Regions from separate parts of the Streptomyces sp. NPDC002884 genome, predicted to be linked through region 2. Evidence: riboswitches for the same ligand, from Rfam matches in the RefSeq annotation. Region 2 holds a riboswitch; the other holds the start of a gene.
What was found. Region 2 has a riboswitch for glycine ahead of gcvT (glycine cleavage system aminomethyltransferase GcvT). Riboswitches for the same ligand answer to the same signal wherever they lie in the genome.
Positions count from the first base shown of each region.

Region 1: another riboswitch for glycine. It lies ahead of gcvP (aminomethyl-transferring glycine dehydrogenase); the one in region 2 lies ahead of gcvT (glycine cleavage system aminomethyltransferase GcvT).

Region 1 covers NZ_JBEOVB010000053.1:19,537-27,308, reverse strand. Annotated here, with positions in the region: gene ABT070_RS43265 (FHA domain-containing protein) at 1-129, shown strand, start outside; gene ftsR (transcriptional regulator FtsR) at 174-914, shown strand; gene ABT070_RS43255 (bifunctional nuclease family protein) at 999-1,472, shown strand; gene ABT070_RS43250 (MerR family transcriptional regulator) at 1,718-2,401, shown strand; gene ABT070_RS43245 (DNA polymerase IV) at 2,469-3,914, shown strand; gene ABT070_RS43240 (nucleotidyltransferase domain-containing protein) at 4,015-4,476, shown strand; gene ABT070_RS43235 (PRC-barrel domain-containing protein) at 4,481-4,852, opposite strand; glycine riboswitch at 4,964-5,059, shown strand; gene gcvP (aminomethyl-transferring glycine dehydrogenase) at 5,243-7,772, shown strand, end outside.
Region 2 covers NZ_JBEOVB010000011.1:212,938-220,709, forward strand. Annotated here, with positions in the region: gene ABT070_RS23460 (enhanced serine sensitivity protein SseB) at 156-974, opposite strand; gene ABT070_RS23465 (AAA family ATPase) at 1,053-1,742, opposite strand; glycine riboswitch at 1,916-2,015, shown strand; glycine riboswitch at 2,016-2,129, shown strand; gene gcvT (glycine cleavage system aminomethyltransferase GcvT) at 2,167-3,294, shown strand; gene gcvH (glycine cleavage system protein GcvH) at 3,413-3,790, shown strand; gene glyA (serine hydroxymethyltransferase) at 3,805-5,082, shown strand; gene ABT070_RS23485 (L-serine ammonia-lyase) at 5,158-6,525, shown strand; gene ABT070_RS23490 (MOSC domain-containing protein) at 6,553-7,098, shown strand; gene ABT070_RS23495 (NADPH-dependent F420 reductase) at 7,106-7,768, opposite strand.

The DNA.
Region 1 (7,772 bases), on a different contig from region 2:
GACGTCGGCAGTCTGAACGGCACGTACGTCAACCGGGAGCGGATCGACGAGGTTCCTCTGTCGAACGGTGACGAGGTGCAGATCGGCAAGTACCGGCTGGTCTTCTACGCGAGCCAGCGGGGCTTCTGACCGGCCCCCGGGCACCGTCCGGGGGGACTCCCCAGGGAAGGTCCATGCTTCAAACACCGAGGGGCGGTGTCGGACACGACACCGCCGCCGCGGACGGTGGTCCGATGAGCATCGGTACGGTGCTGAACGCGCTGCGCGACGAGTTTCCCGAAGTGACGATCTCCAAGATCCGTTTCCTGGAGTCGGAAGGGCTCATCGAGCCGCAGCGGACCCCTTCGGGGTACCGGAAGTTCAGTGTGCAGGACGTCGAGCGCCTCGGTCACGTCCTGCGGATGCAGCGGGACCACTATCTGCCGCTCAAGGTCATCCGGGAGCACCTGGACGCCATGGAGCGCGGTGAGGCCGCGCCGTTGCCGACCGTGGGCCGGCAGCGGGACGGCGAGGCCGTGCTGGTGGAGCCGTCGGAAGCGCCCACGGTCGCCAGGATCGGTCGGTCCGAGCTGCTGGCGGCGGCGGGGATCGGTGAGCCGGAGCTCCAGGAGTGGGAGTCGTACGGTCTCGTCGTGCCGTTGGAGGACGGGGTCTACGACGCCGAGGCGGCCACGGTGGCGGCGCTGGTCTCCGAGCTGGGCAGGTTCGGGATCGAGCCCCGACACCTGCGGGTGATGAAGGCCGCGGCCGATCGTGAGGCCGGGCTCGTGGACCAGGTGGTGGCCCCGCTCAAGCGCCACCGCAATCCGCAGACCAGGGCTCACGCGCAGGCCCGTACGAAGGAACTGGCGGGGCTCACGGTGCGGCTGCACGCGGCGTTGGTGCAGACGGCGCTCGGGGTGCGGCTGCCCTGAGCGGGCGGTTTCGCCCTGGGCGGATCGGTCACCCGTTCCCGGCCCGACTACCCAAACGTCCCGGGCACGGCCTAGGGTTGCTGTGTGAACGAGCTCGATGTCGTAGGTGTCCGGGTCGAGATGCCCTCCAACCAACCGATCGTGCTGCTGCGTGAAGTGGGAGGCGACCGTTACCTTCCCATCTGGATCGGACCGGGTGAGGCGACGGCGATCGCCTTCGCCCAGCAGGGCATGGCTCCCGCGCGACCGCTGACCCACGACCTGTTCAAGGACGTGCTGGAAGCCGTCGGCCAGGAGCTCACCGAGGTGCGCATCACGGACCTGCGGGAGGGCGTCTTCTACGCGGAGCTGGTTTTCGCCAGCGGGGTCGAGGTGAGCGCGCGTCCGTCGGACGCCATAGCGCTGGCGTTGCGTACGGGGACACCGATCTACGGCAGTGACACGGTGCTGGACGACGCGGGGATCGCCATCCCGGACGAGCAGGAGGACGAGGTGGAGAAGTTCCGCGAGTTCCTCGACCAGATCTCGCCGGAGGACTTCGGCACCAGCAACCAGTAGTCGGCACATGCGCGGAACGCGGGCGTCCTGCACGGGGACGCCCGCCCTGTTCTCGGCAAATGCCAACGGCGAGTGAGAGCGTCCTACGGCTACTTCTCAGCGCATTCGGCTAGCCTTTCCCCGCGACGGGGTGCGGGAAACCACTCTCAGGGTGATTATCACTCGGCGTGCCGAGTGTGGCGATCGTTGACGCACCCCTGGTGACTGCCTACCGTCGACAAGGCAGGTCAAGGACGGAGGTCGGCGTGAGAAGCAGCGGCGACGGTACGGCTGGGGGTGCCCCCGGACTCGGTGTCGGGGGAAGCGGTCCGTACCCTTCCCCGGGCTCTCCAGCACGCTCTAGCAGGGCGTATCCCCAGCAGAGCAGCGCGGCCGATCACGCACCGCAGCGACCGGCGGCCGTGCCGAGCAGCGGAGGGGCGACGTCCATGGCGTCCGAGCAGATCGGCTATCGCGGACCGACGGCCTGCGCGGCCGCGGGCATCACCTACCGGCAACTGGACTACTGGGCCCGCACCGGGCTGGTCGAGCCGAGCGTGCGGCCCGCCCACGGGTCCGGAACGCAGCGTCTGTACAGCTTCCGGGACGTCGTCGTCCTGAAGATCGTCAAGCGGTTCCTCGACACCGGGGTGTCGCTCCAGAACATCCGCACCGCCGTGCAGCATCTGCGGGAGCGCGGGTTCAGCGACCTGGAGCGCATGACGCTGATGAGCGACGGCGCCACCGTCTACGAGTGCACCTCCCCGGACGAGGTCCACGCACTGCTCCAGGGCGGTCAGGGCATCTTCGGGATCGCCGTGGGCGTGGTGTGGCGGGACGTCGAGAGCGCGCTGTCGCAGTTGCACGGGGAGCGTGTCGACACCGGGGAGACGCTCGTCGGGCACAACCCGGCGGACGAACTCGCACGTCGGCGCAACCGGGCGGTCTGAAGCCCCCTCCAGGGCGCGGGGCGGCCGCACGACGTCATTGTCAGTGGCGTGGTGCAGCATCGGACATGTGAGAAACGCGCCCACGATCCTGCATCTCGACATGGATGCCTTCTTCGCACAGGCGGAGCAGGCGTCCAAGCCGAGCCTGCGCGGGAAAGCCGTGGTCGTGGGCGGTCTGGGGCCGCGCGGAGTGGTCGCCACCGCCTCCTACGAGGCGCGGGTCTTCGGAGTGAACTCGGCGATGCCCATGGCCCAGGCGCGCCGGCGGGCTCCGAACGCCGCGTATCTGGTTCCGCGCTTCGCGTTCTACCGGTCGATCAGCGAGCAGGTCATGGGGCTGCTGCGGGCCCTGTCGCCACTGGTGGAGCCGCTGAGTCTGGACGAGGCATTCGTGGACCTGGATGCCGGGGGAGCGGCCTGGGACAGCGAGTCGGCGCGGCTGGCGGGGATCAGGCTGCGCGCGGACATACGGGCCGTCACCGGGCTCACGGGTTCCGTGGGTCTGGCCTCCTGCAAGATGCTGGCGAAGATCGCCTCGGAGCAGGCGAAGCCCGACGGGCTGGTGCTCATCGAGCCGGGGACCGAGCGGGCCCTGCTCGGCCCGTTGTCGGTGCGGACCCTGCCGGGGGTCGGCCCGGCGACGGGGGACCATCTGCGGCGGGCCGGCATCACCACGATCGACGAGATCGCCGAGGCCGGTGAGGACGAGCTGGTGCGGCTGCTGGGCAAGGCGCACGGGCACGCGCTGTACGCCATGGCGCTGGCCCGTGACGACCGGCCGGTGGTGGCGGAGCGGGAGGCCAAGTCGGTGTCGGTCGAGGACACGTACGACGTGGACATCCACGACCGGGTCCGGGTGGAGCTGGAGGTGCAGCGGCTCGCCGACCGGTGTGTGCGCCGGCTGCGGGGGGCCGGTCTGTCCGGGCGGACCATCGTGCTGAAGGTGCGGCGGTACGACTTCTCCACGCTCACCCGGTCCGAGACCCTGCGTGGGCCCACCGACGATCCGACGGTGGTCAGGGAGGCGGCTGCCCGGTTGCTGGACTCGGTGGACACGACGGGCGGGGTCCGGCTTCTCGGGGTGGGCGTGAGCGGGCTGGCGGACTTCACGCAGGAGGATCTGTTCGCGCAGGCCGCCGAGGACCGGGTGGAGGGGGCCGAGGAGGAGCCGGTGGACGAGCCCGTCGGCGAGGCGCCGGTCCCGGTCGAGCGCCAGTGGCGCCCGGGACACGATGTGCGGCATGCCGAGCTCGGACACGGATGGGTGCAGGGCAGCGGGTTGGGCCGGGTCACCGTGCGGTTCGAGACACCCGAGTCGGAGCCGGGACGGGTACGCACTTTCCGGACGGACGATCCGGGGCTGGAGCCGGCGGATCCGTTGCCGCTGGTGCGAAGGAGACCCGACGCTGAGGGGGCGCCGAGCGCGAGACCCGACGACGAGGGCGCGCCGAGCGCAGGAGCGCCGCATCCGGAGACGAACTCGCCGACGGTGGAGACCGGGAACTCTGCGTGAGGCGGATCAGTTACACAGAGTGAAGCGGTGCGAAGTCCGGGGTGGGTCGGAGCGGTGCCGGTGTTCCGCGAGGTGACATCGGTGAGGGATGAGGAGCTGCATGAAGCTGCACGGAGGTCAGTTCGCGGATCCGGCCGGGGTGTCGCCGGAGCGGGAACACGAGGTGCGCCGGGTGGTGGACCGGGTCACCCGGTGGGCCGGGAACCGGAGCGACGTGGTGGGGCTGCTGCTCGTCGGGGCCGTCGCACGCGAGGCGGCGGGTCCCGACTCGGATGTGCACCTCGTGGTGTTGTCGACCGTGCCCGCCCGGTACACCGAGGACGACGGGTGGGCGGGTGAGCTGGGCCTGGGGGAGGTGGTCCGCGTCGGGGAACGGGGGCCCGTCACCGAATGGCGGTATGCGACCGCCTCCGGTCTGGCGGTCGAGGTGGGCGTCGGCTCCGCCCACTGGGCGCGGACCGATCCGGTCGACGCCGGCACGCGAAGAGTCGTCACGGGCGGCGCCCGGCCGCTGTACGACCCCGCCGGGATTCTCGGGGCGCTGATACGGGCCTGCGGCTGAGGGTTCAGCTGTCGTCCGTGCCGGCCAGCCGGCCGAAGTCGTGGTCGGGGATCGGGGGAGGGGCGCCCACGTCGAGGCCGTAGTGGTGATAGAGCTGGAGTTCCTGCTCCGGGGAGAGGTGGCGGCCCACGCCGAAGTCCGGTGCGTCCTTGATCAGGGCCCGGTCGAAGGGGATGCGCAGGGCGCCCTCGACCAGTTGGCTGGGCTCCAGGGGCACGAACGCGTCGCGGGAGAACAGACCGGTGCGTATGGCCGCCCACTCCGGTACCCCGGTCGCGTCGTCGAGGTAGACCTCGTCGACGGTGCCGATCTTGGTGCCGTTGCGGTCGAACGCCTTGCGGCCGATCAGGTTGCGCGGATCGATGTCGGTCTGCACGGGCCCTCCACTTATCGCAACTCATCCGTAAGCACTACAAAAGAGCACATTGGGACGGGCGGCCACTCGAGCGAGTCTCGTTGACCCCGCTGGTACTCTGACAACGGCTGCTGACACCGCGCGGGAGAGTCCTCCGGACATCACCGGAGGCGCCGAAGGAGCAAATCCTCCCCGGAATCTCTCAGGCTCACGTACCGCACGGACGAGGTCACTCTGGAAAGCAGGGCGGGTGCCGACGGCGTCGACGGCTTCCGCTCTCACCGACGGTGAAAGCCGGGTGCCCTCGGGCGGCCCGGTGAAGCTCTCAGGTTGAGATGACAGAGGGGGAGGCCGTCCGGGTACCCACCGTGGTGACCCTCGAAGGTCGTGTCAGACCAGGAGGCCTCCGTAATGACCGCCCATCGCATTCCGCTCGCAGAGCTCGAGCAGGGTATTCCCTTCGAACAGCGCCACATCGGGCCCGACCTCGAGGCGCGGGCCAAGATGCTCGCACAGGTCGGCTACGGCTCGCTCGACGAGCTCACCGCCGCAGCGGTCCCCGATGTGATCAAGAACGCCGACGCACTGGACCTGCCGGGCGCGCGTACCGAGGCCGAGGTGCTGGCCGAGCTGCGCTCGCTGGCCGACCGCAACCAGGTCCTCGACCCGATGATCGGGCTCGGCTACTACGGGACGTTCACACCGCCCGTCATCCTGCGCAACGTCATGGAGAACCCGGCCTGGTACACGGCCTACACGCCGTACCAGCCGGAGATCTCGCAGGGCCGGCTCGAGGCGCTGCTGAACTTCCAGACCGTGGTCGCCGATCTCACCGGGCTGCCGACCTCCGGCGCGTCACTGCTCGACGAGGGCACCGCCGCCGCCGAGGCGATGGCGCTGTCCCGGCGCATGGGGAAGAACAAGAAGGGCCTCTTCCTCATCGACGCGGACGCGCTGCCGCAGACCATCGCCGTGATCGAGACCCGCGCCGAGCCGACGGGCGTGGAGATCGTCGTCGCCGACCTGAGCGACGGGATCCCGGCGGAGATCGCCGCGCGGGAGATCAACGGCGTGCTCGTCCAGTACCCCGGCGCCTCCGGTGCCGTACGCGACCTCAAGGCGATCGTCGACCAGGCGCACGGGCTCGGCGCGCTCGTCACCGTCGCCGCGGACCTGCTCGCGCTGACGCTGCTCAAGTCGCCGGGCGAGCTGGGCGCGGACATCGCGGTCGGTACGACGCAGCGGTTCGGTGTGCCGATGGGCTTCGGCGGGCCGCACGCCGGTTACATGGCCGTCCGTGAGCAGTTCGCGCGCAGTCTGCCCGGGCGGCTGGTGGGCGTGTCGGTGGACGCCGACGGGCACAAGGCCTACCGGCTCGCACTCCAGACGCGTGAGCAGCACATCCGGCGCGAGAAGGCCACCAGCAACATCTGCACGGCGCAGGTGCTGCTGGCGGTCATGGCGGGGATGTACGCCGTCTACCACGGTCCCGACGGGCTGCGGGCGATCGCCCGGCGCACGCACCGGTACGCCTCGATCCTCGCTGCCGGGCTCACGGCCGGCGGTGTCGAGGTGGTGCACGGGTCGTACTTCGACACGCTGACCGTGCGGGTGCCGGGGAAGGCCTCCGAGGTCGTCGCCGCCGCGCGGGAGCTCGGGGTCAACCTGCACCTCGTCGACGCCGACCAGGTGTCGATCGCCTGCGACGAGACGACCGCTCGGGCGCAGGTGTCCGCCGTCTGGGCCGCCTTCGGGGTGGACGGCGACATCGAGTCGCTCGACGCGGCCACCGCCGACTCGCTGCCCGCCGGGCTGCTGCGGTCCGACGCGATCCTGACGCACCCCGTCTTCCACCAGCACCGTTCCGAGACCGCGATGCTGCGCTATCTGCGCCGGCTCGCCGACCGGGACTACGCGCTGGACCGGGGCATGATCCCGCTGGGCTCCTGCACCATGAAGCTCAACGCGACCACCGAGATGGAGCCGGTCACCTGGCCCGAGTTCGGGCAGCTGCACCCCTTCGCGCCGGCCGAGCAGGCGGAGGGCTACCTGACGCTCATCCGTGAGCTGGAGGAGCGGCTCGCGGAGGTCACCGGGTACGACAACGTGTCGCTGCAGCCGAACGCCGGGTCGCAGGGCGAGCTGGCCGGGCTGCTCGCCGTCCGCGGGTACCACCGCGGCAACGGGGACGACCAGCGGACCGTGTGTCTCATCCCGTCCTCCGCGCACGGCACGAACGCGGCCAGTGCCGTGATGGCGGGCATGAAGGTCGTCGTCGTGAAGACCGCCGAGGACGGCGAGATCGACGTCGAGGACCTGCGGGCGAAGATCGAGCGGCACCGGGACGAGCTGTCGGTGCTGATGATCACCTACCCGTCGACGCACGGGGTGTTCGAGGAGCATGTCGCCGACATCTGCGCCCAGGTGCACGAGGCGGGCGGGCAGGTGTACGTCGACGGCGCCAACCTCAACGCGCTCGTCGGTCTCGCCAAGCCGGGGCACTTCGGCGGTGACGTGTCGCACCTGAACCTGCACAAGACCTTCTGCATCCCCCACGGGGGCGGCGGCCCGGGCGTCGGGCCCGTCGCCGTACGGTCGCATCTGGCGCCGTACCTGCCGAACCACCCGCTCCAGCCCGCCGCCGGGCCGGACACCGGGGTGGGCCCGGTCTCCGCGGCTCCCTGGGGTTCCGCGGGGATACTGCCGATCTCGTGGGCGTATGTGCGGCTCATGGGCGGCGAGGGGCTCAAGCGGGCCACGCAGGTGGCCGTGCTGAGCGCCAACTACATCGCCAAGCGGCTGGAGCCGCACTACCCGGTGCTCTACAACGGGCCGGGCGGGCTGGTCGCGCACGAGTGCATCATCGACCTGCGGCCGCTGACCAAGGCGACCGGCGTGAGCGTCGACGACGTCGCCAAGCGGCTCATCGACTACGGGTTCC
Region 2 (7,772 bases):
GCGTAGGGGCCCAGCTTAGGCGCTCCGCTCGGTCGAGCCGTTGAGAGCTCGAGGCCGGCTGTGCGTCGGCGGATGCATGTCGGGTGTGGCCGGGCGGGCCCCGCGGCGGAGCCGCGGCCGGATACGGCCCCGCTCCCCCCGCGGTGGGCTGCTCCTCAGCCCGGTGTCTGGTGCAGCGTCGTGTAGAAGGGGCGGACCCGCTCCCGCATCCAGTCGGCCACCGGGTCCTGGGCCACATCCAGGAGGACCAGGTTGACCGGCCAGGGTGCGGCCGCCCTCGTCAGGGCCCTGCCCAGGGCCTCCAGGGGGAGGGCGCGCAGGTCGCCCTCCCGCGGGGAGAGTTCCACGCCCACGAACATCACCGGGTCCGCCGTCTCGATGGCGGCCAGGCAGCGGCGGGCCGTGCGGACCACGCCCGTGGCCTCGAACTCCGCCGAGGCCGCGGCCAGGAAGTCCATCGGGTCGTCCTGCCAGTCGGGCTCGTAGAGGCGGACCCGGCCGCCGGCCGCGGTGCCGTCCAGCGGGGTGCGGCCCGCCCGGCAGAGCTCGGCCACCGCGGGCGGCGGCAGCGGGACGCCGACCACGCCGTCCGGGTTGACCAGGATGCCCACCTGCGGGGGCAGTCCCCGGGCGAACTCCACGGCCGGCGCGATCGTGAACGACATGTGCGAGCCGACGACCTGCCGGAACTGCTCCTCGGAGCTGAAGACCGGCACGTACACCTGGCCCTCGAGCTCCATCGTGGGCAGGTCGAGGGGACCGCTGCGCGGGCCGCCGCCGCCGGGCAGCGGCACCCAGACGAAGCTGCGCCCGAGCACCTCGACGATCCGGCCGCCGGCTCCCGGCACGCCGAGGGAGACGGAGAGCACCTCCTCCAGCTCGTTGCCGGGCCATCCGCCGTGCGGATGGGGGTGTGCCTGCGCCGGAAAGTCCGCGGAGTAGTCCGTCGGAAAGTTCGCCGGGGGGAAATCCATCTGCCTACCGCCTGCTGAGAACCGCTCACTTCGCTGTGGCTGAAAGGCTAGCGGGTGCCGGGGGTCGCACCCGAGCCCTCAGTCCGTGAAACCGATACGGCGCAGCGCGTCGGCCGCCTCGCGGTCGAGCAGCACCGCCGAGCCGCAGCCGTCGGGCAGCCGGCCCTTCTCCACCGAGCGCACCAGTCGGGCGGCGGCATGGCGGTGGCGCAGGAACGCGTACCGGGAGACGCCCCGGCCGCGCTCGCGCTGCCCCTCCAGTGCCGTGTCCGCGCCGACGTCCAGCAGCAGCAGGTGGAGGGTGCCGCCGCGGCGGCGGGCCTCGCGGGCCAGCCAGTCACGGACCCAGGCCTGCGTACCGCAGTCGTGCACGACGACGCCCGCGGAGCCGCGCAGCGCCCGGCGCAGCCCGGCGTAGTGGGCGAGCCGGACGAGGGGCCGGTAGAGGCCGTAGGGCAGGAAGCGGGGGGCGCGGGCGTCCCAGCGGTCCCGGGTGTCCTGGGAGTCGATGCGGCTGCCCTGCACGGTCCGCCGCATGAGCGTGGACTTGCCGCTGCCGGGCAGGCCGGTGACCACGACCAGGTCGCGGGGGCCGAAGAGCAGGCCGTGCGGGCTGCGGCCGGCCCGCTCGCGCAGGTCGCGGACGACGGGCGCCGGCTGCGGACCGCACCCCTCCCGGGTCGGGGCGACGGGCTGCGCGGGCAGCGCGATCGCCGAGCCGGTCGCGAATGCCGTGGACCTCGCCGTGGTCGTCCTGTTCACCGTGATCGTCCTCCCCTGGGGTCAGATGGTGTCCTCATCCCCACCGAGCGTAAAGAGAAGGTAATGCGCCGCGCCCGGCGTTTTCGTGCGCGTACCGACACAAGCCGGTTACAGATGCGGCCTGCCGTGATCGGGGCGAGCCGTGCAATGATGGCCGCGCCAACTGCATACCGGCCGTTTGAATCCGCGCGGGAGAGTCCTCAGCAGCAGCTTCGCTGGGGCGCCGAAGGAGCAAGTCCCTCCCTTGAATCTCTCAGGCCCCGTTACCGCGCGGGCGAGGCACATCTGAAAAGCGGGTCGCTGTCTCCAGTGGCCCCACCCAAGGTGCAAGTCGTCACCGGCGTTCGCGCGGTCACGACGAACCTCTCAGGTTCCGATGACAGATGGGGAGGAACGACCTCGCCGTCATGCCTTGGGAGACGAACGTCCGATGAGCAGCAACGCCCCCACCGAACAACGCCACACCGCCCTCGACGCCGCGCATCGTGCGCTCGGCGCGACGATGACCGACTTCGCCGGCTGGGACATGCCCCTGCGCTACGGCTCCGAGCGCGACGAGCACCAGGCCGTCCGCACCCGGGCCGGGCTCTTCGACCTCTCGCACATGGGTGAGATCACCGTCACCGGCCCGCAGGCCGCGGCCCTCCTCGACTTCGCCCTGGTGGGCAACATCGGGGCGGTCAAGGCCGGCCGCGCCCGCTACACGATGATCTGCCGGGCGGACGGCGGCATCCTGGACGACCTGATCGTCTACCGGCTCGCCGAGACCGAGTTCATGGTGGTGGCCAACGCCTCCAACGCGCAGGTCGTGCTGGACGCGCTGACCGAGCGCGCCGAGGGCTTCGACGCGGAGGTCCGCGACGACCGCGACGCCTACGCGCTGATCGCCGTGCAGGGCCCCGAGTCCCCCGGCATCCTCGCGGCCGTCACGGACGCCGACCTGGACGGCCTGAAGTACTACGCCGGCCTGCCCGGCACCGTCGCCGGCGTCCCCGCGCTGATCGCGCGCACCGGCTACACCGGTGAGGACGGCTTCGAACTGTTCGTGCGGCCGGAGCACGCCGTCGAGCTGTGGCAGGCGCTGACGAAGGCGGGCGAGGGCGTCGGGCTGGTGCCCTGCGGTCTGTCCTGCCGGGACACGCTCCGCCTGGAGGCGGGCATGCCGCTGTACGGACACGAGCTGAGCACCTCCCTCACCCCGTTCGACGCGGGGCTCGGCCGGGTGGTGAAGTTCGACAAGGAAGGCGACTTCGTCGGGCGTACGGCGCTGGAGGCGGCCGCCGGGCGCGCCGCCTCGCAGCCCCCGCGGGTCCTCGTGGGCCTGGTCGCCGAGGGCCGCCGGGTCCCGCGCGCCGGGTTCGCCGTGGTCGCCGGCGGCGAGGTGATCGGCGAGGTCACCTCGGGCGCCCCCTCCCCCACCCTCGGCAAGCCGATCGCGATGGCGTACGTCGACGCCGCCCACGCGGCGCCCGGGACCACCGGCGTCGGGGTGGACATCCGAGGCAGCCACGAGCCGTACGAGGTCGTGGCGCTGCCGTTCTACAAGCGCCAGAAGTAGACACTGGGCGCATCGACGCCCGCCCGCGCGTGACCCTGCGCACATTTCCGCTGCTCACGTGCGTCAACAGCAGTCCCCCATTCACCAGCACCCTCCCGCGTACAGGAGAATTCAAGCCATGAGCAACCCCCAGCAGCTGCGCTACAGCAAGGAGCACGAGTGGCTGTCGGTCGCCGAGGACGGCGTCTCGACGGTCGGCATCACGGAGCACGCGGCCAACGCGCTCGGCGACGTGGTCTTCGTCCAGCTCCCCGACGTCGGTGCCACGGTGACCGCGGGCGAGACCTGCGGCGAGCTGGAGTCGACCAAGTCGGTCAGCGAGCTGTACGCGCCGGTCTCCGGCGAGATCGTCGAGGTCAACCAGGACGTCGTCGACGACCCGGCGCTGGTGAACTCCGCCCCGTTCGAGGGCGGATGGCTGTTCAAGGTACGCACGGCGGGCGAGCAGGACGACCTGCTCACCGCCGACGAGTACACCGCCTTCATCGCCGGCTGAGGAGTCGTAGTCGCATGTCCGTCCTGAACACGCCCCTGCACGAGCTCGACCCGGAGATCGCCGCCGCGGTCGACGCCGAGCTGAACCGCCAGCAGTCCACGCTCGAGATGATCGCCTCGGAGAACTTCGCTCCGCTCGCGGTGATGGAGGCGCAGGGCTCGGTCCTGACCAACAAGTACGCCGAGGGCTACCCGGGCCGCCGCTACTACGGCGGCTGCGAGCACGTCGACGTGGCCGAGCAGATCGCGATCGACCGGGTCAAGGAGCTGTTCGGCGCCGAGTACGCCAACGTCCAGCCCCACTCGGGCGCCTCGGCCAACCAGGCGGCCCTGTTCGCGATGGCCCGGCCCGGCGACACGATCCTCGGCCTGGACCTGGCGCACGGGGGTCACCTGACCCACGGCATGCGGCTGAACTTCTCCGGCAAGCAGTTCGACGTGGTCGCCTACCACGTGGACGACGCCGGCCTGGTCGACATGGCCGAGGTCGAGCGGCTCGCCAAGGAGCACCGCCCGAAGGTGATCATCGCCGGCTGGTCGGCGTACCCGCGGCAGCTGGACTTCGCGGAGTTCCGGCGGATCGCGGACGAGGTCGAGGCCTTCCTGTGGGTCGACATGGCCCACTTCGCGGGTCTGGTGGCGGCCGGTCTCCACCCGAACCCGGTGGAGTACGCCGACGTCGTGACGTCCACCACCCACAAGACGCTGGGCGGCCCCCGCGGCGGCATCATCCTCGCGAAGAAGGAGTTCGCGAAGAAGCTGAACTCGTCCGTCTTCCCGGGCTTCCAGGGCGGTCCACTGGAGCACGTGATCGCGGCCAAGGCGGTCTCCTTCAAGGTCGCCGCGAGCGAGGACTTCAAGGAGCGTCAGGCCCGCACGGTCGAGGGCGCGCGGATCCTCGCCGAGCGCCTGACCTCGCCGGACGCCCGCGCGGCCGGGGTGAACGTGCTGTCCGGCGGCACCGACGTGCACCTGATCCTGGTCGACCTGCGCGAGTCCGAGCTGGACGGCCAGCAGGCCGAGGACCGGCTCCACGAGGTCGGCATCACGGTCAACCGCAACGCGGTCCCGAACGACCCGCGGCCGCCGATGGTCACCTCCGGTCTCCGTATCGGCACGCCCGCCCTCGCGACCCGCGGCTTCACCGCCGAGGACTTCGCCGAGGTCGCGGACGTGATCGCCGAGACGCTGAAGGCGCCGTCCCCGTTCGCGCAGGCCGACGCGGCGGCGCTGAAGGCCCGGGTCACGGCCCTGGCCGACAAGCACCCGCTGTACCCCGGTCTGAGCCGGTAGTTCCCTTTCCCGGGTGCCGCGCACACTGTGAGGTGTGGGCGGCACCCCGCACCACCCCTGTATTGAGGAGTCCCCGTGGCCATCTCGGTCTTCGACCTGTTCTCGATCGGCATCGGCCCGTCCAGCTCCCACACGGTCGGCCCGATGCGCGCGGCCCGCATCTTCGCACGACGGCTGCGGGGCGAGGGCCTGCTGGACTCCACCGCGTCGGTGCGCTGCGAGCTGTACGGCTCGCTCGGCGCGACCGGCCACGGCCACGGCACGCCGAAGGCGGTCCTGCTCGGCCTGGAGGGCTCCTCGCCGCGCACGGTGGACGTGGAGGGCGCGGACGACCGGGTGGAGCAGATCAAGGACTCCGGCCGGCTGCGGCTGCTGGACTCGCACGAGATCCCGTTCTCCTTCGACGACGACCTGGTCCTGCACCGCCGCAAGGCCCTCCCGTACCACGCCAACGGCATGACGATATGGGCCTACGACGCCCAGGGCGCCGAGCTGCTGTCGAAGACGTACTACTCGGTCGGCGGCGGCTTCGTCGTGGACGAGGACGCGGTCGGCGCGGACCGCATCAAACTCGACGACACGGTGTTGAAGTACCCCTTCCGCACGGGCGACGAGCTGCTGCGCCTGGCGAAGGAGACCGGCCTGTCGATCTCCTCGCTGATGCTGGAGAACGAGCGCGCCTGGCGCACCGAGGACGAGATCCGGGACGGGCTGCTGGAGATCTGGCGGGTGATGCAGGCCTGCGTCTCCCGGGGCATGTCCCGGGAGGGCATCCTGCCGGGTGGTCTGCGGGTCCGCCGCCGGGCGGCCATGACGGCACGTCAACTCCGGGCGGAGGGCGACCCGTTGGCGCTCTCGATGGAGTGGATCACGCTGTACGCGATGGCGGTGAACGAGGAGAACGCGGCCGGCGGCAGGGTGGTGACCGCCCCCACGAACGGCGCGGCCGGCATCATCCCGGCGGTCCTGCACTACTACGTGAACTTCGTGCCCGGCGCCGATGAGGACGGCGTGGTCCGCTTCCTGCTCGCGGCCGGCGCGATCGGCATGCTCTTCAAGGAGAACGCCTCCATCTCCGGCGCCGAGGTCGGCTGCCAGGGCGAGGTCGGCTCGGCCTGCTCGATGGCGGCGGGCGCGCTCGCCGAGGTCCTCGGCGGCTCCCCCGAGCAGGTCGAGAACGCGGCCGAGATCGGCATGGAGCACAACCTCGGCCTGACCTGCGACCCCGTGGGCGGCCTGGTCCAGATCCCGTGCATCGAGCGCAACGGCATGGCCTCGGTGAAGGCGGTCACCGCGGCCCGTATGGCGATGCGCGGCGACGGTTCGCACAAGGTGTCCCTGGACAAGGTCATCAAGACGATGAAGGAAACCGGCGCGGACATGAGCGTCAAGTACAAGGAGACCGCCCGGGGCGGGCTGGCCGTGAACATCATCGAATGCTGATCGAACACTGAGGGAGCTTCCCCCGATATGAGCAGGTCCGTCGTCAGCGCTGTCAGCAGCAGCGGCACGTACTCCTTCACCAAGCCCAACCGGGAGAGCGTCACGCTGGTCGCCGGGCTCGGGGTGGCGGGGGACGTGCATGCCGGAACCACGGTGAAGCACCGGTTCCGGATGGAGAAGGATCCCTCGCAGCCCAATCTGCGGCAGGTGCACCTCATACACGAGGAGCTCTTCGAGGAGGTGCGCTCGGCCGGGTTCGAGGTGGCCGCCGGGCAGCTCGGGGAGAACGTGACCACCCGCGGGATCGACCTGCTCGGGCTGCCCGTGGGGACACTGCTGCGGCTCGGCGGACAGGCCGTGGTCGAGGTGACCGGCCTGCGCAATCCCTGCAAGCAGATCGACGACTTCCGCAAGGGCCTCATGAAGCAGGTCGTCGGGCGGGGTCCGGACGGCCGGCCGGTCTTCCGGTCCGGGATCATGGGCGTGGTGCTCAGCGGGGGTGTGGTGCGGCCCGGGGACTCGATCACCGTCGAGCTGCCGGACGGACCGCACCGCCCCCTGCGGATCGTCTAGGACCCGCTCAGCCCCGGAAGGTCGCCGGACGCTCCGGGCTCGCTTCGGCCAGGGCCTTGGTGACCGCCTCGACGCCGGCCCGCAGTCCGTAGACGGGGGTGTCGGGCTGCTGGCGCCAGGAGTCGTCGATGCCGCCCGTGTCGACGGTGTCGAAGCCGAGCTCGTCGATCAGGGCGCGTACCTTCGCCTTCGCCGCCTCGTCGTCGCCGGCCACCGGGAGCGCGATGCGGTCGGGGTCGCCCGCGGCGAGCGGGCGGTCAAGGATGTCCTGGGCGTAGGTGCCGTTGAAGGCCTTGATCACGGGGTGGCCGATGCGGCGTTCCGTCCAGCGGCTCTCGGTGAGGCCTTCGTCCTCGATCTCCGCGATCCGGCCGTCGCGCTGTTGCGGGTAGTAGTTGTTGGTGTCGATGACGGCCACGCCGTCGGCCGCGCCGTCCAGGATGCCGGACGGCAGGTCCGGGACCGCCTTGACCGGAATCGTGACGACCACGACCTCGGCACCGCGCGCCGCCTCCTCGACGGTGACGGGGGTCGCTCCCGTCTCGTCGGCGAGTTCCTTGAGCGTCTGCGGGCCGCGGGAGTTCGCGACGGAGACGTCGTGGCCGAGCGCGCTGAGGCGCCGGGTGAGGTTGCCGCCGATGTTGCCCGCGCCGATGATGCCGATCTTCATGAGA